One region of the Bacillus sp. TCT6 genome, then DNA from elsewhere that is predicted to be linked to it. Evidence: riboswitches for the same ligand, from Rfam matches in the RefSeq annotation. Region 1 holds a riboswitch; the other holds the start of a gene.
What was found. Region 1 has a riboswitch for thiamine pyrophosphate ahead of thiT (energy-coupled thiamine transporter ThiT). Riboswitches for the same ligand answer to the same signal wherever they lie in the genome.
Positions count from the first base shown of each region.

Region 2: another riboswitch for thiamine pyrophosphate. It lies ahead of AC0ONG_RS00720 (MTH1187 family thiamine-binding protein); the one in region 1 lies ahead of thiT (energy-coupled thiamine transporter ThiT).

Region 1 covers NZ_JBVYHX010000001.1:4,446,876-4,459,372, forward strand. The annotation lists gene cydB (cytochrome d ubiquinol oxidase subunit II) at 1-35, shown strand, start outside; gene AC0ONG_RS22795 (spore germination protein) at 202-435, opposite strand; gene AC0ONG_RS22800 (YdcF family protein) at 1,113-2,147, shown strand; gene AC0ONG_RS22805 (zinc ribbon domain-containing protein) at 2,221-2,550, opposite strand; gene AC0ONG_RS22810 (YitT family protein) at 2,792-3,664, shown strand; gene AC0ONG_RS22815 (hypothetical protein) at 3,763-3,981, opposite strand; gene AC0ONG_RS22820 (DUF4247 domain-containing protein) at 4,080-4,898, opposite strand; gene AC0ONG_RS22825 (DUF4178 domain-containing protein) at 4,911-5,417, opposite strand; gene AC0ONG_RS22830 (DUF350 domain-containing protein) at 5,439-5,843, opposite strand; gene AC0ONG_RS22835 (PspA/IM30 family protein) at 5,924-6,589, opposite strand; gene AC0ONG_RS22840 (lipoprotein BA_5634 family protein) at 6,992-7,570, shown strand; gene AC0ONG_RS22845 (FeoB-associated Cys-rich membrane protein) at 7,605-7,775, opposite strand; gene feoB (ferrous iron transport protein B) at 7,789-9,777, opposite strand; gene AC0ONG_RS22855 (FeoA family protein) at 9,774-10,001, opposite strand; TPP riboswitch at 10,196-10,297, shown strand; gene thiT (energy-coupled thiamine transporter ThiT) at 10,383-11,054, shown strand; gene AC0ONG_RS22865 (sensor histidine kinase) at 11,263-12,497, opposite strand, start outside.
Region 2 covers NZ_JBVYHX010000001.1:166,863-179,359, reverse strand. The annotation lists gene AC0ONG_RS00785 (MFS transporter) at 1-541, shown strand, start outside; gene AC0ONG_RS00780 (helix-turn-helix transcriptional regulator) at 611-862, opposite strand; gene AC0ONG_RS00775 (MFS transporter) at 919-2,151, opposite strand; gene AC0ONG_RS00770 (TetR/AcrR family transcriptional regulator) at 2,218-2,799, opposite strand; gene AC0ONG_RS00765 (hypothetical protein) at 2,880-3,023, opposite strand; gene AC0ONG_RS00760 (hypothetical protein) at 3,149-3,391, opposite strand; gene AC0ONG_RS00755 (thioredoxin family protein) at 3,405-3,719, opposite strand; gene AC0ONG_RS00750 (DnaJ family domain-containing protein) at 3,730-4,101, opposite strand; gene AC0ONG_RS00745 (glycosyl hydrolase family 18 protein) at 4,473-6,497, shown strand; partial or broken gene AC0ONG_RS00740 (P-loop NTPase family protein) at 6,938-7,132, opposite strand; gene AC0ONG_RS00735 (ABC transporter ATP-binding protein) at 7,129-7,878, opposite strand; gene AC0ONG_RS00730 (ABC transporter substrate-binding protein) at 7,875-8,873, opposite strand; gene AC0ONG_RS00725 (ABC transporter permease) at 8,870-9,643, opposite strand; gene AC0ONG_RS00720 (MTH1187 family thiamine-binding protein) at 9,615-9,935, opposite strand; TPP riboswitch at 10,037-10,138, opposite strand; gene AC0ONG_RS00715 (non-ribosomal peptide synthetase family protein) at 10,191-12,497, opposite strand, start outside.

The DNA of each region.
Region 1 (12,497 bases):
AAATTCATAAAGACTCTGCTAAAGGGTATCACTAAAATAAAAAAAGACACTTCGGTTGAAGTGTCTTTTTTATACGTATGATTTTTAATAAGATGTTATATTTCTAATCTAACAACTATAATACAGAAGAATCATTAACAGCTCACAGCTAGATTGTATCATAGGGCAACTTCATCATTTTATGCAATTTTACATATTGTGCTATAAAGTAAACTGTATCCCCTGATCATTCACATCATTATCCCATACATCAGCTGTACTAATTCCGCTAAACGTTTGTACTTTCATTCCTGTATTTGATGATCCCGATCCATTGTAAGCTTTCGTCTTTTCAATCGGCTGTACGTTATATTTATCACCTACATTAATTGTTCCATTGCAGTTTTCAATAATAACACCTTCCACAACTGCTGGCATTTTGTCACCCACTTTCATTTCTTTACTTTTATTTTATGAAAATCGCCTAGAAAAATAGCATGTTTTAATAAGAAAAAGCACTCAAATTGAGTGCTTTTTCCTTAAGCATAAAGACAAGTTTGGAGACAGTTGACTTCTTCAAAATTTTATTAGGGGTAATATTTTGAAAAAGAAAGCCTTTCATATGTAGGTTAACACCACTGGAATATATAGTAAATTGATAATATTTATACGGAAGATTGCTAATGTTTAGTATAGATAGTTTACACTATGCTAACAGTGAAAACTATCTATACTAATAAAAAAAAAGTGCCTCCAAAGAAGCCACCTTTCAAAAACAGACACTATAAAACAGAATTATTTATTGTTATACGATTGTTAGATACAAAAAGTAGAGGGAAATGTTTGTATTAAATTCTGCTTTATAAAGTCTGTCTACAACTTATATTGTAATCCTCTTCATTTGAAAAAAAATATAATATGCACAATTACATACAAAAAGAAAAAGCACTCTACTGAGTGCCTCTTCAACCATTTTACTTTTAATATATCGCTTTGAATATATTGTAACATATGTATCCATATATTTTATTGAGAAAATTCAAAATCCTTTTTCTTTCATTTTTACTTATATAATCATGTAATATAAAAGGTATGTCAAATTCTTATACAAGTTGAGGTGTACTATATTTATGCTGTATTTTGGAATTATTCCTCTTATATTGTTTATTATTTTTCTTATCTCGTATTTAAAAGATCCGCGGAAAATAATAAACGGCTTTTTATTTAATGCCTTTATCTGTTCATTTCTATTATTTTGCGCTATAGCCTCATTTGAGTCTGGTAATAACGATTTACATTTTATCGTTATCATCCCCATGTTAGCACTACTTGTAATGATTCCTTTTGCTATAGTCGCTTTAATGTTCGGACTCTTTCTTAATGCAAAAATTTTAATGCAACGTGAAGGAAGACGCTTCACAAACTCTTTAACTTTAATTGCTGCTTTAGGGATTTTATTCTTTATAATGCTCCCTATCATAAATCCAGCAAATTTATTCTCAGAGCATTTTCAATTTATCTTTGCTGCTATCTCTCTTATAACTATGTATTTCTTTGTGCATTTATCTAACTTCTTAAGCGCATATTTTTTATATCAATTCAACAGACCAAGACGTAATCAAGATTTCATCATCGTTCTCGGTAGCGGCTTAATTAATGATAAAGTACCACCTTTACTTGCAAGTCGTATTAATAAAGCTATCGACTTTTATTGGAAACAAGCAGCTGTGAATACACCACCAACAATTATTTTCTCTGGTGGTCAAGGTCCAGATGAAGGCCTTCCAGAAGCGGAAGCGATGCAAAATTATGCTGTTGAAAAAGGAATTCCTCTTGAACATACAGTGCAAGAAAATCGCTCTGTAAACACATATCAAAATATGTTGTTCTCTAAAGAAATTATGGATTCTTTAAAACCAGAAGGTAAGTATAGAAGTATTTTTACAACGAATAATTTCCATCTTTTCCGCGCTGGTATATATGCAAGACAAGCTGGCCTTAATAGCCAAGGAATCGGATCAAAAACTGCATTTTATTACTGGCCTAACGCAATGATTCGTGAATATGTCGCAATTGTTGTTATGGGACGTAAGCGCCATATGAAAATATGTGGAACTATTTTAGGCTTCGCTTTATTCCTAACAGTAATTAGTTTTATTGTTTCTTAATAGCTATCAAATAAAAATTCCTCTGAATGCTTTATGCACAGGGGACTTTTTTATACCTTTTTGTTCATCAAATTTAAATAAATAACGTAACAGCATACAACACATTAATTATTCCAGAAATCACTCCAACAATAGCAAATGTTTTACTCGTACCCGTCACTTTTTTGTTTAAACCCAATATAGAAAATACGATAGCTACACTACCAATAAGCCCCCATAAGTTTATAAACCAAGATATTAATCCAGTGATGAAACCGACTAAAGAAAAAATTTCTATACTACTATTAGAACTGCTATTCGGAAAACTTCCCCCTACCGTTTTATAGCTAAGACTCTCCCCGCACTGCCCGCAAAACTTGTTGCCCTCGTTCGTTTCATTTCCACATTTCGTACAGTATCCCACATAACCCCCTCCCTAAGGTTAGTGCCCCAAATGTATATATCCATACTATTCATTCTACTTTTTTATATTAAAATTATGATCACTCTCTAATCTTCTACAGTTGTATTTAAAATAATAATATGGTCATAATATTCCCTGCATACATCCATTAAAGGAGAATTTTTTCAAATTAAATGTTAAAATAAAATTTAGGTGTGAATTATGTAACAAACAAGAAACTAGTTTGAAACGAGGAAATTATATGGAGAAAATTATCAAAAACAAGCCCAATAAGCTAAAAATTGCTTCGAAAGCTTTGATGATTATTATTGGGGCATTTATCACAGCGTACGGATTAGAAGCAGTATTAATTCCAAATAACGTATCAGACGGTGGTGTGACTGGTTTAAGTATCGTTAGTTCAAGATTATTTGGATTGCCATTAGGAGCTCTAATCGCAGTTATTAACATTCCTTTCGTTTGGTTAGGATATAAGCAAATCGGTAAAAGCTTTGCAATTTATTCTATTATTGGAATCGCTTCATTAGCAATAGGTACCGTTGTCATGCACGGAATACCAGCTATTATCGAAGGCGATACATTATTAGTTACAGTTGTTGGTGGTATTATTATCGGTTTTGGTATGGGACTAGCATTACGTAACGGTGGGGCATTAGATGGAATCGATATGCTAGCTGTATTGCTTTCTCGTAAGTTACCATTTGGAACGAGTGACCTTATTTTATTCTTAAACATGTTCGTATTTATTTTCGTATCAACGGTATTCGGCCTTCAAGGAGCTATCCTTTCGGCAATTGCTTACTTTATCGCTTCGAAAGTGATTCATATCGTTGAAGTTGGTTTAAGTGGTTCAAAAGCATTTAAAATTATCACAAAAGAGCCTGAATTAATGGTAGAAACAATTCGCGATCGTTTAGGCCGAAGTGCAACATATAACGAAGTATACGGTGGTTATTCAAGAGAGAAATTCAAAGAAATTTCTTGTGTAATTAACCGTTTAGAAGAAAGTAAAATGAAAGAACTTATTAATGAAATCGATCCACACGCCTTTATTACAGTTTATGACGTAGCAGAAGTAAAAGGCGGTAATTTCAAGAAACGTGATATTCATTAATCATTATGAAAAAGAGGGTGGGCCAACAATTTGGCACACCCTCTTCTTATTATTAAATTGCTATAGTTGTAAGTTTTTTTCAGTACGTAGATATATTTTTACTCGCCCCACCGACTCCCACGTTTAATCCACGCTACATACTTTTGAAAAGCCGTCACTTCATGTTGAAAACGCAGCGGGATATACAAAAATAAAGTGCATGTACACAGTATCCATAGAATACCTACTACAAAATGAAATTTCATTGTCGTGCTAATAAACAAGCTGAGGAATAATACAAGGAACATAATTACACTAAATCTTTTATACGTAGTCATACTATCCCCTCCTTATACTTCAATTGTACCAGTTATAAGGAATTAATTCCCATAACAAAAAAAGACCAAAAAGTAATTTACACTTTTCGGTCTCTACACTATCTTCTCTTCGTAATCTTTCCTGAACCACCGACCCTCGTTTTCGGGGGAGATGTATTCCTTGGCGGAGTTTTAATAGATGATTTCGGCTTCACATCTGATCCGCTTGAACCGCCTGGTGTTTTTGTAATTTTACCCTTGCTTCCAGTAGAGGGTGGGGGCGTCGTATTACTTCCTTTTTCAGTAATACTTCCCTTATCACCTACTGATGGTTTCGAATCTACATTATCGCCTCGCTTAATAATAGACCCTTTCCCTTCCTTCGTAATTGGAGGTGGGGTTTTCTTTTCTTCTTTCGTAGGTGGTCTCTCTGGAATGACTGGTTTATGATTTTGTCTGTCGTTATATCCTCGATAATCACCGTATGATGATTTTCGTGAACCAAATATATCGTTTAATATGCTACCCATAATATATCCTTGCAAGAAGGACGGTTGATAATTTTGACGGACAAATTCTTTATTACTTATTTCAATTAACGTATCCGATGGTTTCTCTTTATCCTTTTGCAAGTTATAAATCTTGTCAGAATAAACGAGGAACATTTGATTTTCGTCTTCTTTAGATGCTTGCTTCGGTTCTCTTTCGTTAATGAGTTCCTTCGCTACTTCAGGAACTGACCGATTGGCGGCCCTATACACGTAAGATTCTTGTTTACCTTCCTTTGCGACAGACTCAAGTGGATAACGGTCTTGAATCGACTTTGTCTGCCCGCCTTGACAACCTGATAAGGCATAACCAGCAACAACAAGTAATATAACGATAGCAAGTATAGGGATCACAAACGATTTAATCATGGTAAACAATCGGTTTGACATGATTACGCCCCCTTACGTTGCTCTTATAATTTGTACATCAGCAGGAATGATTGCTTCTCCCTCATACATCATTGTGCGACCATTTTGCCATTCAATACGCAATAATTTTCGATTATCTGATTGGAATTCCCATACGTACTGTTCCTCTGAAGCTGAGAATGGTGTTTTCCCCATCACAACAACACGTCCGTTATATTGTCCTTCCATATGGTACTCAGTATCATCCATTTCAATTGTCGTCGGAATTTCATCAATTGAATCTAAGCGACCATCAATTGGAGTATATAATTTGTAATACGTATTTTCACGATCTTCAATTTTTAAATAACGAATATCTTTTCCATCTTGCAGTGTTAAAACAATTTCTTTACGAGAATGCATACTCGTTTTCCCAGTCAATTCGTACATAACTAATGAAACTTCAATCATATCGCCAGGAGCTAACGTTAAAAGACTCTTTTCCGGCTTCGGTGGCTCTGGGCTTTTCATTATATTTTTAATTCGTTTAAATAAACTCATAATCTACCCCTCCTTTTCTCTTTATAAACAAGCACCTAAAATTAGTGCACCAACAATATGTAATGATCCAGCTAACATCGCATGTGCAACGCTACCTTCTTTCGTACCTTCTTCTAAATCTAAGCCAGACATTTTCTTTAACACAAATTCGATAAACATTTCTACAACTAATAAAATAACGAAAGAAACTGCTGAAGCAAGAAGCGCCTGCCATAAGTCATTTGCTTTCGTGATTGATTGAGATAAAATGTACCCTTGTGCAAATAATTTCATAATAAAACGAGTTGTTACAGCTGTATTTCCATTTTTGATTTCTTTTAAATCATTGTATTTTGTAAAAATTGAATCAACCCACATAATTGCAAATAAAAGTACTGCACTCGCTCCAGTCCATACAAGCATGGCAACTACATTCATCCATGTCATTGCAAAACCTCCTCAAAAATATAATAGAAAACCGACATGAATTTGTTTAGACATGTCGGTTCATTTGTCTTTATTCTATATTATTTCTCATACTGCTTCATAATACGAGCCAATTCATCGTCAACAGCAGAATTTTTGTTTAAGCTTGCGAATTCATCATCTAATGACTTTTCTTTCTTATAAACTTCACCGCTTGCTTCCGCTTCAGCCTCTAATTGAAGAGCTTTCTCTTCCATACGGCTTAAACCAGCTTTTGCTGAATTTGAATCAAATCCAGACATTGCCTGATTAATATTTTTCTGTGCTTTCGCTGCATTTACACGTGCTACAAGTGTTTCACGTTTATTTTTCAGCTCTGTTAATTGCTTGCGCATTTCTTCTAGCTTAAGGCGCAGGTTATCAGCAGCAGCTTTATTTTGCTCGTAGCTTGCTTTATATTCATTCATTTTTTGCTCTGCATTTTGTTTTTCTTCTAATGCACGGCGCGCAAGATCTAAGTTATTAGCTTGAACAGCCATATGAGCTTGCTCTTCACGTTTTTTCACAAGTGCTTCTTGCTCTTCAAATAATATTTTGAATTTCTTCTCAAGTGCGATTTGAGCTGCTACACTTTTCTCAGCTTCTTGTACATCGGCTTGCATATCGCGTAAATATTGATCAGTCATCTTAACTGGATCTTCCGCTTTTTCAATTAATGAATACACATTTGACATTGTTAAATCTCTTAATCGTTTAAATACAGACATCTAAATTCCTCCTATGATAAACCTCATATTTCAAATTCACTACTTGGAAAACTGAAAAATCTCCCTTTACAGTAAAGAATATTCATTTTACAGCCTATTTGTTTATTATAACAAAACTAATATGTCCTTACATGTTATTTCCAAAATACATCCATTATAATATGACATTCTATATACAATATTGTATTTATAATATATTCTCATTATCCCTCTTTGAAATTAACTTACTTTTGTGCGATTTCACTAAATTACATAAGTGTAATGTTACTGTAAGCTAACTCGATAGTTGCATTCTGATATTTCTTATACACTAATACCAGAAGCAACAAACAAGCTTCTTCACATGTAAGCAATAATACAAAAATTGTATTTACTATAAAACATATAAAAGGAGAAATCATCATGAAAAAATTAGTAGGAATCGGATTAGCAGCAGCAATTTCATTTGGTGCATTATCAGGTTGTTCTTTATTAGGAGAGAAAGCGAACGGTTTTGTACTGTACGGCTCAGAAGAACAAGTTCAGCAAATTACAGATAAAAACAAAAAAGAAGTGAAAGAAAAAGACTTCTATAAAATGAAAATGACAACATTAGATGGTAAAAAAGTTCTTGTAATGGATAAGAAAACTGGTGAAGAACTAGTGAAAAAAGAGTTACTTAGCAAAGTTGATGAAAAAGACAACACGAAACCACTTGATAAATTACCAGCTGTAACAACAGAACAAGGTTTATTATTTGCAAAAGAAAAAGTAGAAAATGCTACACTTGATGGGGCAAAATTAAAATATGAAGGCAACACAATTATCGGAAGTGGCCGTGCATATACAGATATGTATGCGATTGTCGATGACGCAACTTACAACAATGTAAAAGGTGATGAAAAATCTGTAGGTGTATTAAAATTTGATAAAGACCCAAGTAAAGAGTTCCCTGGTTACAAAGGCGTCGAAGCTTCTCAACTTGTAAAAATTAAAAAGTAAAACAAAAAAGCTTTGCAATTCGCAAAGCTTTTTTCTATTTATTATGAGCAATTTGTTCCATATCCGGACTACAAGTTTTCGACTGACATGACTTATTTAAAGAACATGCTGCGCATTTTCCTTTTTTACTTCTCTTTACAAAATTAACTAACGTGTATGCTGCATAACCAAAAATGATAGCTCCAATTATAATATTGACCATCATTATACATCTCCTTTTAGAATCCTAGTAAAGATCCAACTTGGTATATAATAAGCGTTAATACATAAGCAACAACGAGTGGATAAACGACTGAGAAAATCGTCCATTTGGCTGATCCTGTTTCACGTTTAATAACAGCCACCGTCGCTAAACATGGAACATATAATAAAATAAAGAACATAAATGCATAAGCTGATAATGCTGTATAATGTGCTCCCATTACGTTTCCAAGCACATCTTCTTTAACTGCATAAATAATTGCCATTGTAGAAACGACAACTTCTTTTGCTAAAAATCCTGTTAAAAGGGATGCTGCAGCTTGCCACGTTCCGAAGCCGAGCGGTGCAAATAACGGTGCGATAAACCCACCAATCATCGCTAAGTAACTGTCTCCCATATCAACACCAAATCCTGATGGACCTGCATAGTTTAATAACCAAATGACAACAGAACCACCAAAGATGAATGTACCTGCTTTACGAACAAATCCTTTCCCTTTCTCCCACGTGCTTAGCCATAACGTTTTCGCTTGTGGCACGCGGTAAGGAGGTAGTTCAATTACGAAAATAGACTTTTCCGCTTTTAAAATTGTAAGAGACATAATTTTTGTAACTAGTAATGCAAGAACAATACCTGCAACATATAAAGAAAATACAACAGTTGCCTGACTATGAGGGAAGAATACGCCCGCAAATAATGCGTATACAGGCAAACGTGCCGAACAAGACATAAATGGTGTTACAAGAACTGTAAGTAAACGTTCTTTTTCTTGTTCAATCGTTCTCGCTGCCATAATACCTGGAACGTTACATCCAAAACCGATAATCATCGGAATAAACGCTTTTCCGTTTAAACCGAAGAACTCCATAATTCGATCCATAACAACTGCAATTCGCGCCATATATCCTGAGTCTTCTAATAATGAAATGAAAAAGAATAGTGCAAAGATTTGTGGTACGAATACTAATACAGCACCAACACCGGCAATAATACCTTCTGTAACGAGCGCTTGAATAAAATGAGAAGCTCCAATACTTGTAAGTCCAACCGTCACCCAATCCGTAAGCTGGCCACCAAAAAACTCATCTAACATATCCGATAAAGGTGTCCCAATCCACGTAAACGTAACCTGAAAAATAAAAAACATAACTGCTAAAAAGATTGGAAGTCCTAAAATTTTATGCGTAATTAGTCTATCAATTTTTTCCGAAAAAGGAATTTTCCCTTCTTTCTCATGCTTCATAACATTTGTTTTTAACTTTTCAATATACGCTTCACGAGTTTTGTAAATGTGCTCTTCCAACGTACAATCAAGTTTTCCCTCTAGGCGAGATCGAATGGCTACAAGTTCCTTATAAATTGGTAATGCTTTTATTTCTTTTTCTACTACTTCGTTATTGCTTAAAAATTGAAGTGCTAACCATCTCGGATGCTCGTAATTCGCTTTCTCTAAAAGAGAAATTACCTCTTCAATTCCTTCATCCATTTGTACACCATATGAAATAATGAATGGTTTTTTCTCGTTTTTGTCATTTTCTTTAAGGGTCGCAAGTAGTTCTTCACAACCTTTTCCACTTCTTGCAACGACAGGAACGACTGTTACGCCTAATAATTCGGATAAACGTTTTACATCGATCACAATTCCTCTTTGCTTCGCCACATCAACCATATTTAGACCAATTGAAACTGGCTTGCCAAATTCGAGCAACTGCAACGTTAAATGCATATTTCGTTCAAACTGCGAAGAATCCACAATATTTAACATATGCTGAAATTCTTCTGTTAATAGAAAGTTTGTTACAACACCTTCATCACGTGAAACTGGATTTAAATCATAAACACCTGGTAAATCAATTAATGTTCCTTGTCTATCTTTTAATTTACCAACCTTTTTTTCTACTGTTACACCGCTCCAGTTTCCTACGTATTCATAAGAACCAGTAAGTGCATTAAATAATGATGTCTTTCCTGTATTTGGATTCCCTAGCAAAGCAACCTTATTCACGCTAATTCCACCTTTATCATTTTCGCGTCACAATGACGAATACTAATTAACTGTCCACGACACTCCAATGTACAAGGACCTTTGAACATCGCCTTTTGCTTCATACGAAGTTCGCTTCCTTCAGAAAGACCGAAAGCAGCCAATCTTCTCTTTAGTAAATAATCTAAAGACTGAACACTTTTCACTAGCACTTTCTCACCGATTTTAATATCTACTAAGCTCATAACCTTCCCCCTCCGAAGAGAATGATAATTATTTTCAGAAGAATTATAGCACACTCTATTTCTCTTGTACTATACCCTTTTGCTTCATATTTATTAACATTTCGCTACAATTCTATTTCAATAATTGTCATAACAGATTCGTTTGCCATTCCCATCCATTTCGCTTACAATAAACAATAACAAATAAAGAATCTCGTTATCACTGGGGGAGCCATGCCGCTGAGAGGGAACACTTCGTTCCGACCCTTCGAACCTGTTAGTTAATGCTAACGCAGGGATTGTGCAAACGTCCGAAATACATACCTCTTTTCATTTACGTATTTCGTATCCTCCTATGATATCTATTCTTTTTTGTACAACTTGGATTTAGGGGGAGACAACATGCGTAACACCAATTTACAAGCGATGATTGAATCTGCTATTCTTGCAGCCTTCGCCATGGTCATCGACATTTTACCACTTTCAATAAAAATATCAGCTACAGGCGGTTCTATATCTTTTGCAATGATTCCTATTTTTATTATCGCTTATCGCTGGGGTTTCAAAATGGCTTTCTTAGGAGGCTTAATTTGGGGATTATTACAAATTGTTGTAGGCGATGCCATTATCGTAACACCAATTCAAGTATTAATTGAATACTTCATTGCTTTCGCATTCATTGGGTTTGCTGGTTTATTCTATCGTCCAATTCAAAAGGCGCTTTTAACATCCAATGAAAATAACGAAGAACAATCAAACTTAGGTAGCCGTAAAGACAAACCTTCATCAAAACCAAACCAAGGGAAGAAAGTAATTGGATATATTATCGTCGCTACTTTTATCGGTAGTCTAGCTCGTTACTTCTGTCACTTTATCGCTGGTATCATTTTCTGGGGACAATATGCACCAAAAGGACAATCAGCAGTTCTATATTCTTTAATATTTAACGGTAGTACAATGATTGGTTCCTATATTCTATGTACCGTTTTACTTATATTTTTATTTATCACTTCACCACGTTTATTCAAAAGCATCAGTGCTTATCAAATGAATACACAAAAAAAGGGCGCTTAATGAGCGCTCTTTTTTCATATCGTAATATCAATTAAAAATACAATAAATGCACAAAAGAAAATAAATACCATTATACTTAGCCAATTGCTATGCACGGTTCATCGACTCCTTACATAACCTCGTTTTCTAACCAGATTATATCGTTTAAAAATAAAGATTAGGTAAAGATAGTATGAAAATAAATTAAAAAAAGCGTAGCATGCATTATCTACGCTTTTTTCGGTAAGTAAAAGTAAAATAATACACCGTCTCCTGTATTCTTTACTCCATATTCAGCATCGTGTAATTCTAAAATATTTTTAGAAATAGCAAGCCCAAGTCCCGTCCCACCTTGTGAACGCTGCCGAGCTGCATCCACGCGATAAAAGCGATCCCAAATTTTATCTAATTGTTCTTCTTCAATGTGAGTACCTTTATTTTCAATGCACACTTTTATACGATCTTTATCATCTATTGTCGAAATAATAATATCCTCTTTATTTGGTGTATAACGTATTGCATTCGTAATGAAGTTCACAATGACTTGTTCAATTCGGCCTTGATTTGCAATCACTTCAAATGAACGTATATTTTTATGGACATGAAGTTCTTTTTTCTCTATTTCCACAGATAGATGTTCACATATATCTTCAATTACTGTATCAATATAAAACGAAGACTTTTTCATTTTATATGTACCAGATTCAAATTTAGCTAACTCAAGCATATCCAAAATTAAAGTATCCATTTTGTCTACTTCTCTCTCCATCGCCTGAAAATAATACTCTTTTTTATGCTCAGCTACCCCGTCTTTTAAAATGGAAATACAACTTTTCATAATACTCAGCGGTGTTTTCAATTCATGCGAAACACCAGAAATGAATTCTTTCCGTGTATTTTCTAACTTTCTTTCCTTTTCAATATCTTGTTCAAGCTGTCCGATATGAGAATTTAATTTGTTAGAAAGTATATTAATATTTTTCGATAAATCACCAATTTCATCTTTTGAAGTAATCGGTATTTTTTCTGTAAAATCTAAATGCGCTATTTTCTTCGTCGTATCATTTATTTTTAATAACGGTTTGGCAATTTGCTTTGAATAATAAAACGAAGCTAAAAAAATAAGAACGACTACAAATGCAATGATGTATATGTAATAATCTTGCACCATTTGTACAGCTTCATCTACAGGCTGTAAAGAAGCCATTGCATATATATATGCTACTGATCCGTCTTTTTCTTTTATTGGCTTAACTAATAATTTATATTTTATATCATTCTTTTCATAATCTATTGTTTGTGTTGTATATCGTATTTTATTGCTTTCTTTTAATAATAAATCGGTTTGAAAACCCTTAATATTATCTAAAAATATGCTATTTTTATAAATTGGATTCACAGGACCGTTTACATCTGGTAACTGTACTTTTGTAACACGTCCTCCTATGTAAACGCCTAATTCCT
Region 2 (12,497 bases), 4.3 Mb from region 1:
TGATGGGGTCGATACAATTATTACCATGTCCACCGCTTACGGAACAGATCTCGGTATCGGTGCAACGAATCTATTAATCATATTATTTGTAACACAAATTGTCGCTTGTCCATTTGCTTTATTATATGGAAAATTATCAGCAACATTTACAGGTAAAAAAATGCTATATGTCGGTATCATTATTTATATCATCATTTGCATATATGCTTATTTCTTAAAAACGACACTTGATTTTTGGATTTTAGCAATGTTAGTTGCTACATCTCAAGGTGGTATTCAAGCACTAAGTCGTTCATACTTTGCAAAACTAGTACCAAAAGAATCTGCTAATGAATTCTTCGGATTTTATAATATCTTTGGTAAGTTTGCCGCAATTATGGGCCCGGTATTAGTCGGTGTTACAACGCAATTAACAGGAAAAACAAACGCTGGTGTTCTTAGTATTATTGTTCTGTTTATTATCGGTGGATTCTTATTAACTAGAGTTCCAGAAAATAATACATCCGTTACACCACCTAGTCCAAAGACTAAAACACTATAAGAAAAGATCCTCTTCTCATGAGAAGAGGATCTTTTTTATTTTTAACGGTGCGCCTTATAATAAACGACTCTACTGCTTGTACAAAAATAATTTATCAACAGTTGTTCCTAATACTTCAGCTAAACGGAATGCTAACGCTAAGCTTGGATCATATTTATTATTCTCAATTGCATTTATCGTCTGTCTAGAAACCTTGCATTTATCAGCTAATGCGCCTTGTGAAATATTATTTTCAGTGCGTAATTCATAGATTTGATTTTTCACACCATTGCTCCTAACCTGTAAAATCGTTTTTACAACATCAGTATATAATTGGCTCATATAGTTGTCAAAAGTTCCTCAAAGAAAAAGGGAGCAATTTTGCTCCCTTAAAATAGTTATTTCGAAGCTAACGAATTTGTTAGTTTCTCTTTATTAACGACATCTTCTTTCTTTATTTGCATGCGTAGAACTGGTCCTATCGCTAATAAAACAAGTGCCATTGCTATACAAAACACAATAACTAGTGAAGTTAGTTCCTTTAATCCTCCAGCTAGTGAAGTTCCAATTAGCATTGCCCCCATAAACAGTGGTAAAATCGTCCCGTTTACTCTTCCAACCATATTTTCTGGTACAAGTTGAATCATAAGCGTACCGACAACGATATTAGCACAAGCTAAACAAATACCTGTTCCAAATCTCATGAAACTAGTAATCCAAAATGATGTAGATAGCCCTTCTACTAAAAATGACATCGCTAATATGCTCATACCGAATACGAACATCTTTTTCGGATTCACTTTTGAAGCGAAAACTGCAGCAACAATACCACCGATTAACATACCTATTCCGTCAGCTGCTGCTAAATATTGAACTGCTTCCTTTTCCATTCCAAGGCGTTCTATTACAAGAAACACCTCTAATGGATTTGTTAATCCAACAGCTAAACCCATAATAGTAAAAGTGATCGTAATCATACGTAAATTTTTCGTATGAAGAACATACTTCCAACCTTCTTTTATATCATTTTTTAATGAATCTCTCGCTACTTGCTCTTGTTCCATCCATTTTGGTAAAAACGAAAGAGCGATAGCAGATAACAAAAATAGAATGATTAAACTATATAGTGACGTAAATAAGCCAAGTTGTGTATACACAATTGATCCTACAACTGGTCCAAAAATCATAAATAATGACTGTAATGTTTGGTTAAATGCAATCGCATTTGCTACCTCTTCTTCTTTTACATAGCGCTTAAATATACGCGAAGATGAGGGCTGAGAAAACTGACCTACAATCGCGGAAATGAGTGTTGCAAAAAATATAGCCTGCCAATAATCAAATTTTAACAATACGAAAATTCCTATAATAGACAGTACACTTAACACATCTCCAGCAACCATTGTTCTTTTCGGATTCCAACGATCTGCTAATGCACCACCAATGAACGAGAAAATAAAGATAGGTGCATACTCCATGACAGATAATAGAGACACTGAAACTGGATCATTATTTGTCCGCTCCATTATGAAATATAAAAGAGCCATATTTCTAATCCAAATTGCAAATTGTTGTAAAATATCAGATGCCATAACGAGCATAAATGCTCGGTTTTTAAATAAAGCGTTCATTTTCATTCCCCTTTCACAAACCGACCGTTCGGTCTAATTTATTCTTTAAGAAAAGCAACTGACCTATTATTCAGCTGCCATTCCTTTTAACAATACATCTATTGCCTTTTTATAAATACGCTTCAACTCTTTATAATCTAGCTCGTAGTAAAGTACTCCAAGCCCTGATAATAATCCATTCACAATATACATAAGATCACGAGTATTATCTTCACGAAACTCTCCAGACTGTATACCTGCTTCAATTAATTTCTCAAACATAACATATGATTCTCTAGTTAAAGCTAACAGTTCATCCAGAATCTCTTTACTTACAACTTGGCTCATAGAGAATTCCTCTATTGCATTTGAAATTGGTTGCTGTATGTCCTCTACATGATATTCCGCGAGACCATATAGTTTTTCAGTACTAGTGCTATACAACTTCTCTTTTTCATTCCATTTTTCAAGCCAATCATACGTATGCTGTTTCACTACAAATAAAAATAAATCTTCTTTACTTTTAAAGTGATAATAAATACTTCCTTTACTTCGCTCTGTAATTTCACAAATCTCTTCCATAGATGTAGCTGCGTAGCCCTTCTGTGAAAATAGACTTTCTGCTTTATATGCAATTTCTTTCTTTATCTCTTCTGCGCTTCTTCTCATATTCACACCTCTTTAAACCGACCGTTCAGTCTAATAATAACAAATCAAAAACCTCTATCGCAAGAGGCTATATTCCTTATTTAAGAAAATGTACTTTCAAACCAAGTTCGAATCATATGTATTGTTCCAAATTTAAGTGTTAATTTAACAAGAAATACGCCTCCCGCAGCTAATAAAAATAACACTACTTTCCCCTTATTTTTCACTCTCGGTTCCCTTTTCATTTCCATTCCCCTTAGTATGTTAAAAATATTAATCAAACGTTTGTTTAACTGTGTTTATGCATATGTAAGCCAACTAATCAAACGTTTGTTTAAAAAGAAATACGCCTATATAAGGCGCATTTTCATCAATCACCACCACCGCAGCTTCCCCCGCTATCTCCCCCAAAAGACCCTCCACAATCATGTGAACCGCCATCATGCGAGCTATCATTATCAGATCCAGCAAAGAAAAATAATGGTGATGAGCTGTTAGATGAATTATGAATGTTATTTTGTTTTGTAAGATTTACCTTCTTTTTGTTCGATCGAACTGCTGTTACGATTATTCCAACTACAACAAATAATAGTATGACAATAATAAATTCCATATAAAAGCCTCCCTTATTCCTCGAATAATTGAATGGTTCTCTCTAGATTTTTAAGTGAAATGAAGCACGATTCCCGAAGGATCTCTTTTCCATTATAAAATAATAAAACTGTTGGTCCTGTAAATACTGCATATCGCCCCGCAATCTCTTGCATGTCTTGTAGTAATATCTCTATTTTCTCTACGTAATCATAATTCTCTAATACGTAATTTACTTTCCTTAACATAACATCACAAACACCACAATTTTCTGTTTTAATGAACAGAAGTACCAATTGTTGTTCTTCAATATATGTCGCTAATTCTTCTATCGTTTTAAATTTATGCATCTTATCCCTCTTAACGCAATTTATGAAATACTCTATCTTGATACATACGAAAAGCTGAACTATCTTTAATCCTTCTCTTTTCCATTACCTGCTGAAAACGAAGCGTTTTTGCTGTTAACTCTTCTCGTAATTTCTTTCTCTCTTCTTCATCATAACAGCAAGCAATTAGATCCTCTATTTTTAATATATCTTTTTGTAGTTCCATTTCTGATGGAATCATTCCCGCATTTTTTAAAATTTTATAACTCATTCTAAGTTCTGGAGGTACCATTGAAAGATCTTCTAATTGTAGTGGTTTTCCTTTTCCCGGCAGATAATCAAGATCACCATTCCGTATTGCTTGTCGAATTTTTTCTTCAGCAATGTTCAAAAACACATCCACACCATTCCCTCCTTTACATATTTTTACTATTATTTTACATGATATTTCCTTATCTTTCTACGTCTTTAATAATTGACTCCAGACAATTTTTTCTCAAATTTATTTATAATAAGCTTTTTCCTCCCATACCGATCTTTCGTTTTCATATATAGTTTGTATTCAAGCCTTTTTGTATTGAGAAAGTATGTTTTAACTTAATAAAGCGTTTACACTAAATCTTACATTTGTTACGATTTAATCACCCCCAGCTCCCTTGTATAGACTTCGTGATGTCTGATCATTTTATCTAGACGTTTCATACGTCTAGATTCATTTTGATTTATTGGCGTATGCCTTTAAATATATTTTTTATTTTGAAAGGAGAAATGGCTATGAGGTCTCAAAAATTCACACTGCTATTACTATCTCTACTACTTTTCTTACCTCTTTTTCTCAAAAATTTTATTACTCCAAATCTCGCATTAGCAGATTCACCAAAGCAAAGTCAAAAAATTGTTGGGTACTTTCCTTCGTGGGGCGTTTACGGACGTAATTATCAAGTTGCTGACATTGATGCATCAAAACTTACTCACCTTAACTATGCTTTCGCGGATATTTGTTGGAATGGAAAACATGGAAACCCTTCTACTCACACTGATAATCCAAATAAACAAACGTGGAACTGTAAAGAATCTGGTGTACCATTGCAAAATAAAGAGGTTCCTAATGGTACTCTCGTACTCGGTGAACCATGGGCTGATGTTACCAAATCGTATCCTGGTTCAGGGACAACTTGGGAAGATTGCGATAAATATGCCCGTTGCGGAAATTTCGGAGAACTAAAACGATTAAAAGCTAAATATCCTCACTTAAAAACAATTATTTCCGTTGGTGGCTGGACTTGGTCTAACCGCTTTTCTGATATGGCCGCTGATGAAAAAACAAGAAAAGTATTTGCTGAATCTACAGTATCTTTTCTTCGTGCATATGGGTTTGATGGCGTGGATTTAGACTGGGAATATCCGGGCGTTGAAACGATTCCTGGTGGTAGTTATCGTCCTGAAGATAAACAAAATTTCACTCTCCTTCTTCAAGACGTCCGAAATGCTTTGAATAAAGCAGGTGCTGAAGATGGCAAACAATATTTACTAACAATCGCTTCAGGCGCAAGCCAACGCTACGCTGATCATACAGAGCTAAAGAAAATTTCTCAAATACTCGATTGGATTAATATTATGACATATGATTTCCACGGCGGATGGGAAGCTACTTCTAATCATAATGCAGCTCTATATAAGGATCCAAATGACCCAGCAGCAAATACGAATTTTTACGTAGATGGTGCTATAGATGTTTATACAAATGAAGGTGTTCCAGTGGATAAACTAGTATTAGGCGTACCTTTTTACGGACGTGGCTGGAAAAGTTGTGGTAAAGAAAATAACGGACAATATCAACCTTGCAAACCAGGTAGTGATGGGAAACTTGCTTCTAAAGGTACTTGGGATGATTATTCTACCGGTGACACAGGTGTATATGATTACGGTGATTTAGCAGCCAATTACGTTAATAAAAATGGTTTTGTACGCTACTGGAATGACACAGCTAAAGTACCTTATTTATATAATGCAACTACAGGCACATTTATTAGCTACGATGACAATGAATCTATGAAATATAAAACAGACTATATAAAGACGAAAGGTTTAAGTGGAGCAATGTTTTGGGAACTAAGCGGAGATTGCCGTACAAGTCCAAAATATAGTTGTAGTGGTCCAAAATTACTTGATACGCTAGTAAAAGAATTACTTGGTGGACCTATTAACCAAAAAGATACTGAGCCACCAACGAATGTTAAAAACATTATAGTTACGAATAAAACTTCAAGCTCAGTTCAATTAAGCTGGACTGCATCCACTGATAACGTAGGCGTTACTGAATACGAAATTACTGCCGGAGAAGAAAAATGGAGTGCAACAACAAATAGCATTACAATTAAAAACTTAAAACCTAATACGGAATACACATTTTCAGTAATTGCCAAAGATGCTTCTGGAAATAAATCACAACCTACCGCTCTTACTGTCAAAACGGATGAAGCTAATACAACACCTCCTGATGGAAATGGCACTGCTACATTTTCAGTCACTTCGAATTGGGGAAGCGGTTATAACTTCTCGATTATAATTAAAAATAACGGAACGACTCCTATTAAAAATTGGAAATTAGAATTTGATTATAGCGGCAATTTAACACAAGTTTGGGATTCTAAAATTAGTAGTAAAACAAATAATCATTATGTAATTACGAACGCAGGATGGAATGGCGAAATTCCTCCTGGTGGATCAATTACAATTGGTGGTGCAGGAACGGGTAATCCTACCGAACTTTTAAATGCCGTCATTAGCGAAAACTAGACGTAATATCCATTAATTATTTCACTAAAGTTTGAATTTAGGTTTGAGCAATACTTCCTAAATTCAAACTTTTAATTTTATGAAAAATAAAAAGCATCACAATAACCTATTATAATTAGTTTCCAATATGAAGTTGATATGAAGTTAATTTGAATTTTACATGAATTCCCTTTAATTTCTATTGTCTTCCTATAATATCCACATTATTCTTTACATATAGGAATTATTTTCATTCCACTTTGAACTATCTATATATATAAAGAAAGATAGTCACCTTTTAGGGAAAGGCTTTCGTATTATTATAAATATAACAAAAGAAAAAGCACGCTTATAAGCGCACCATAAGAGTGCTTCTTCATACAATTCTCATGTAAGAGTTCTCGAAAATCATGTTAATCACAAAGAAAAGACATTAGCTCATAAAAGCTAATGTCTTTTCTTTATTCATATTGTTCAGCATTCCACTCTTCTATATTCCATACTTTTGTTATCCACGATTCATAGAAAGAAGGTTCATGTGAGACAATTAAAACCGTTCCTTTATATTGTTGTAACGCTTCTTTTAAAGCCATCTTAGTTTCTACATCCAAATGATTAGTCGGTTCGTCTAAAATTAAAACATCAGCTTTTTCTATTTTTTCATATAAGGAGCTAACACACTTAAAATCTCTTCTTTATCCTTTTTTAATTCGAGTGATGTTAACATATCCATCGTTCTCGGTCTAGGTAATTTCACTTGTACCTCGCCAACAATTGACGCTGGTCTTTGAGATAAAATAAATACGCGATCTGAAAGCAAGATTGCCTCATCTAAGTCATGTGTAACCATAACGATTGTTTGCTTCTCTTGATGCCAAGAGTTTAAAAGCCAGCTATGTACTTCCATTTTTGTAAATGCATCTAACTTTCCAAAAGGCTCATCAAGCAGCATAATTGGCTTTTCACATAAATATGTGCGCAGAAAACTAATTCTTTGACGCATACCACCAGACAATTCATCTGGATAATGGTCTGCATATTCATCTAGTTCGAACTGCTTTAATGCTTCCATTCCTTCTGTCAGCCTTTGTTTTTTCGGCTTTCCTTCAATTTCTAACGGAAGAACGATATTTTGCAAAGCTGATCGCCACGGTAGTAATAAATCTTGTTGTGGCATATAACTAACAACATCTTGCCCTTGTACTTGCTTATCTTTATACATTACGTTCCCGCTTGTTGGTTTTTCAACATTTGCAATCATGTTTAATAATGTGCTTTTCCCGCAACCACTCGGTCCTACAAAGGAAACAAACTCTCCCTCTTGTATAGAGGCACTAATATTCTCTAATACATTCTTTCCGTCGAAAGATTTCACTATATTTTTTATTTGTAATCCGCTCATTTTTCACTTGGAAGGAATTCATTTGTAAAAGCATCTTTTACATCGATTTTCTTTTTAATAACTTTGTTGTCATATAAGAAATTCATGTAATTCGTCCAAATTTCTTCCTTCTGTACTCCCCATGCTTTCGCATCATCTTGATACTTCGTACTTAACCATTTCTGGCTTTCTTGAACTAAATCTTTATTTACATCTGGAACAGCTTTAATTAGAATATCAGCAGCTTCTTTCGGTTCCTTAATTGCAAAATTATAACCTTCTGTTGTTGCACTCATAAACTTTTTCACAAAGTCTTTATCTTGCTTCGTATGTTTTTCACTCGTAATAATAACAGGACTATAGAAATCAAGCGCTGGATCTAAGTCCTTCACCATAATCGTATTTAACTCTTTTCCTTGGCGCTTCGCTTCAATTCCATCCCAACCGTAATAAATCCATTCGAAATCTGCATCACGACCGATTGATTTAAAGAAATCTGTTTGTCCTAAGATGATTTTTTCAACTTTATTAAAATCAGCTTGATGCTTATCCATAATCGTCTTTAATGTCGCTTCTTCCGCTGGTCCTCCCCAGCCGCCATAACGTTTACCTTCAAAATCTTTCGGTGACGTCATATTATCTTTCTTAAGCGATGCAAACGCTGAAGTGTTATGCTGAATAATCGCTCCTACAGATACAACAGGAATTCCTTCCACACGAGCTAATGTTACATTTTCTTGTGCGCTTATTGCGAAGTCTGCTTTTCCTGATGCTATCATTTGCTCTGCTGTTACATTGTCACCCGGTTGAATAATTTCTACATCTAATCCTTGCTTTTTGTAATAATCTTTCGTTTGTGCTACATATAAGCCAGTATGATTCGTATTTGGAAACCAATCTAATACTACTTTTACTTTTTGATCTTTACTTGCACTTTCTTCTTTCTTCGCCGGATTACATCCAGCCACACCTACCGCTAATAAGGCAGCTAACATAACTTTCAAACCTTTTTTCATTTTCTGCCGTCCTTTCTATATATCCATGGTGCTGTTATTCTTGCCATAAACTCTACGATAAAATACAGGCACAATGTCACCATAACGATGATTGCTGCAACACCAAATACTCGAGCAGTCAAAAATGATTTTGTAGCCCTCGTAAGCATAACGCCTAATCCTTCACTTGCACCGAGCCATTCTCCGATAATTGCCCCCATTACGCTATATGTAACTGCAATTTTTAAGCCTGAGAAAAAGTATGGAAGCACTGCTGGAAATTTTACTTTCTGGTAAACTTGCCATTTCGTCGCCTTCATTGTTTGTAACAGCTTCAACATGTTTTTATCTACTGTTTGAAAACCTTCTAAAATACTAAGCGCAATTGGGAAGAAACAAACGAGTATTACGACCATTACTTTCGGCAACATCCCATATCCAAACCAAATAATAAATAGTGGTGCAAGTACAACAATTGGAATTGTTTGCGAAATAACAAGCAATGGATTTATTAAAATACGAAATAACGGTATAACGTCCATAATAATTGCGATGCTCGTCCCCAATAAAATTGCAAAGAATAGTCCAATTATAACTTCCTGCAGTGTTTGCATCGTATTTGGTAATAGTAAATCTTTCATCCCAATTAATTCTTGAACAATGGCAGAAGGCTTTGGTAAAATCCACGGTTCGATTTTAAATAATGAAACAGATCCTTCCCATATCGCAATGAGAAGGATAAGCCAAATAGTTGTAATAAGTTTAGATTGCTTCTGGTTTTGCATATTCATCACGGTACTTCCAAACCTTTTCATCTATCGTTACACCAGTGCTTGGACGATAATGGATTTTAATAGAAGTAATCACTTCTTCTGCTCCAGCATCGACGCAAGCTTGTTGTGCACGTTTAACGACATCAAGAAGTACATCTAATTCTCCTTCCAAAGTTGTTTCCATTGCCCCTACTTCATAACGAACTCCCGATTGTTGCACAACTTCAATTGCTTTATCGACAACAGAATATACATCTTTCGTTTTCGCTTGTGGTACTACTGAAAATGACATTGTAACTTGTTGTGACATAATAAAATCCCCCTTATAAAATTAAATTTCAAAAATAAGAAAAGGCTTTCCTACTGCGTAGGAAAGCCTTGTATGCAAGTTATTATAGAATAACATATGCTACATCACTTTAAGTAACTCCCTACGCTGGCATTATCCAGATCAGGTTGAGGGTCGATGTTTACTTACATCCTCTCAGCCAATTGGCTCCCCGGTCCTTAATTCGTTTTCATTGTAGCATGATTTATTTTATTGAACAAACAAAAGCATGCATAATCATTTCATTATTTTTGGAAAATAACCAACTTTTTCACCATGAGCTAATAACTGCTGTATAAATTCTTTATTAATTGCTGGTACTTTCAATTCTTTTTTCTTAATCCATTCATTCGTTCTACGCGTACCCATTACAATTTCAGATTGCTGCGCTCCATCTCCTGCAACTTGAGAAGCAATTAACTCTGCTATTACTTCATTTCCCTTTGCTAATTCAAGTCCGGCATTTTCATATTCTGAAAGTGTAACCAGTTCAAGATTGTATCCACACTCTCCAATTAGCTGTATAAATTGTTCAAACTCAATTTGATGTGGATGACAGATGTGCAATGTTTCTCCATCTATTTGTGAATCTTGTACATACGTTACAATTGATTTACTAGCAAAATCAATTGGTGTGAAATCAACTTTCCACTTCACATTTGGTGCTTTTCCAATTAATAGCATTGTTTTAATAAGACGATAAAATGCGTTTCCTTCAATATTTTGTTGGAACGAACCTGTTTCTGAATGACATGCTAAATTACCTGCACGATAAATATTTCCACGCAAACCATTTTTCATTGCTTCACGAACAATGTTTTCCGCTTGTAGTTTACTATTTGAATATACATTCTCTAAGTCTACACTGTAATTAAAATCACCAGTTTTCATGTATGTATCCCATTGATCTACCGCTAATTCTAACGGGATACCAATCGTAGAAATAAAATGGAATGTAGCATCTTTTTCCACTAATGCTAGCATACGGCTAGTTCCTTGGACATTTATATTTTCAAATTGTTTTACATCTCCAAAATGTCTTACATCTGCACCGCAATGAATTATCGTATCCATCTTAGAACTGATGAACATAAATTCTTCTTCGCTCATCCCAAGATACTCTTCTCCCAGATCACCAGCTACGGCCTGTATACGCTGTAACCATTCTTCACATATATCATTAAAGTAAGCTGTTAATGTATCTATAATTCTTTGCTGCACATCTTTGGTTGGTCTTACTAAACAATAAATAGTAGCAGATGTATCTCTCAGCAATTCATATAATATGTGTGATCCTAAATAACCAGTAGCTCCTGTTAAAAAGACATTTGAAATCTGGGTTTCTTCCAAAACGTTTGCATACGTAATAGTATCCGGTTCGTGAATCACTTTATATTCACGAAATACTTCTTCTTTCTCTACTTTTACTTCTCGCTCAATTCGAGCTAATCCATATATCGTTCTTTCTTTAAAGAAATCTTGAATTGTTAAATGTGAGAAATCTTCTTTTAACAATGTTAAGACTCGTAATACTTTCAATGAATGTCCACCAATTGTAAAGAAATCATCATGCACTCCAACTTTTGAAATTCCTAATACTTCCGCCCAAGCGTTCGCTATTTGTTTTTCTGCTTTATTAGAAGGTGCAACATATTCTTGTAGACGAACCGGTTCATACTTTTCTTCTAACTGAGCTAACTTCTTAACATCAATCTTTTTATTAGGTGTAAGTGGTAATTCATTAATATAAATTAGTTTAGATGGCACCATATAATCTGGTAATTGCTCTTGTAACTGATAAACTAATTCTGGTATTTCTTTTTTATTTAAAGTTGTATAGAACGCGATTAAATATTGGCTACCTTCCTTACTCTTCTTAGCAAAAACAGCATTTTCTTTTATATTATGATTTTGAGAAATTTTACTTTGGATTTCTCCTAGTTCAATACGATGTCCTCTAATTTTTACTTGATCATCTTTCCGATGTAAAAACTCTATATTTCCATCCTCTAGCAACTTAACAATATCACCTGTTTTATATATACTAACTATAGGATTAAAAGGGTTCGGAATAAAAGCTTCAATTGTTTTATTAGGTTTATTAAAATACCCTTTTGCTAATCCTACTGAATCTATATATAATTCACCAGGTACACCAATTGGACAAAGATTCATATTCTCATCCAAAATCATAACTTGATAATTAGAACATGGTTTACCAATGGGAATACTCGCAATATCCTCATTTAACTGACTAGGTATTTTATAAGTTGTCGTCACTACTGTACATTCTGTCGGTCCGTATACATTATGAATTTCAACATTTGTACCTATTCTTTCTCTCCACAATTTAATAACCTCTACAGGCAACATTTCACCGCCAATCGCAATTCTTTTTAGGGAAGCTAGCTTATATATATCTTCTTCTGCTAAATAAGTTGCTACTTGTCGAACAAAAATTGTTGCTAATGCCAAGATCGAAGTTGCTTTCACTTTATAGATTGCATGTGCAAATGCTTCTACAGACAATCGCTCTTCCTCTAA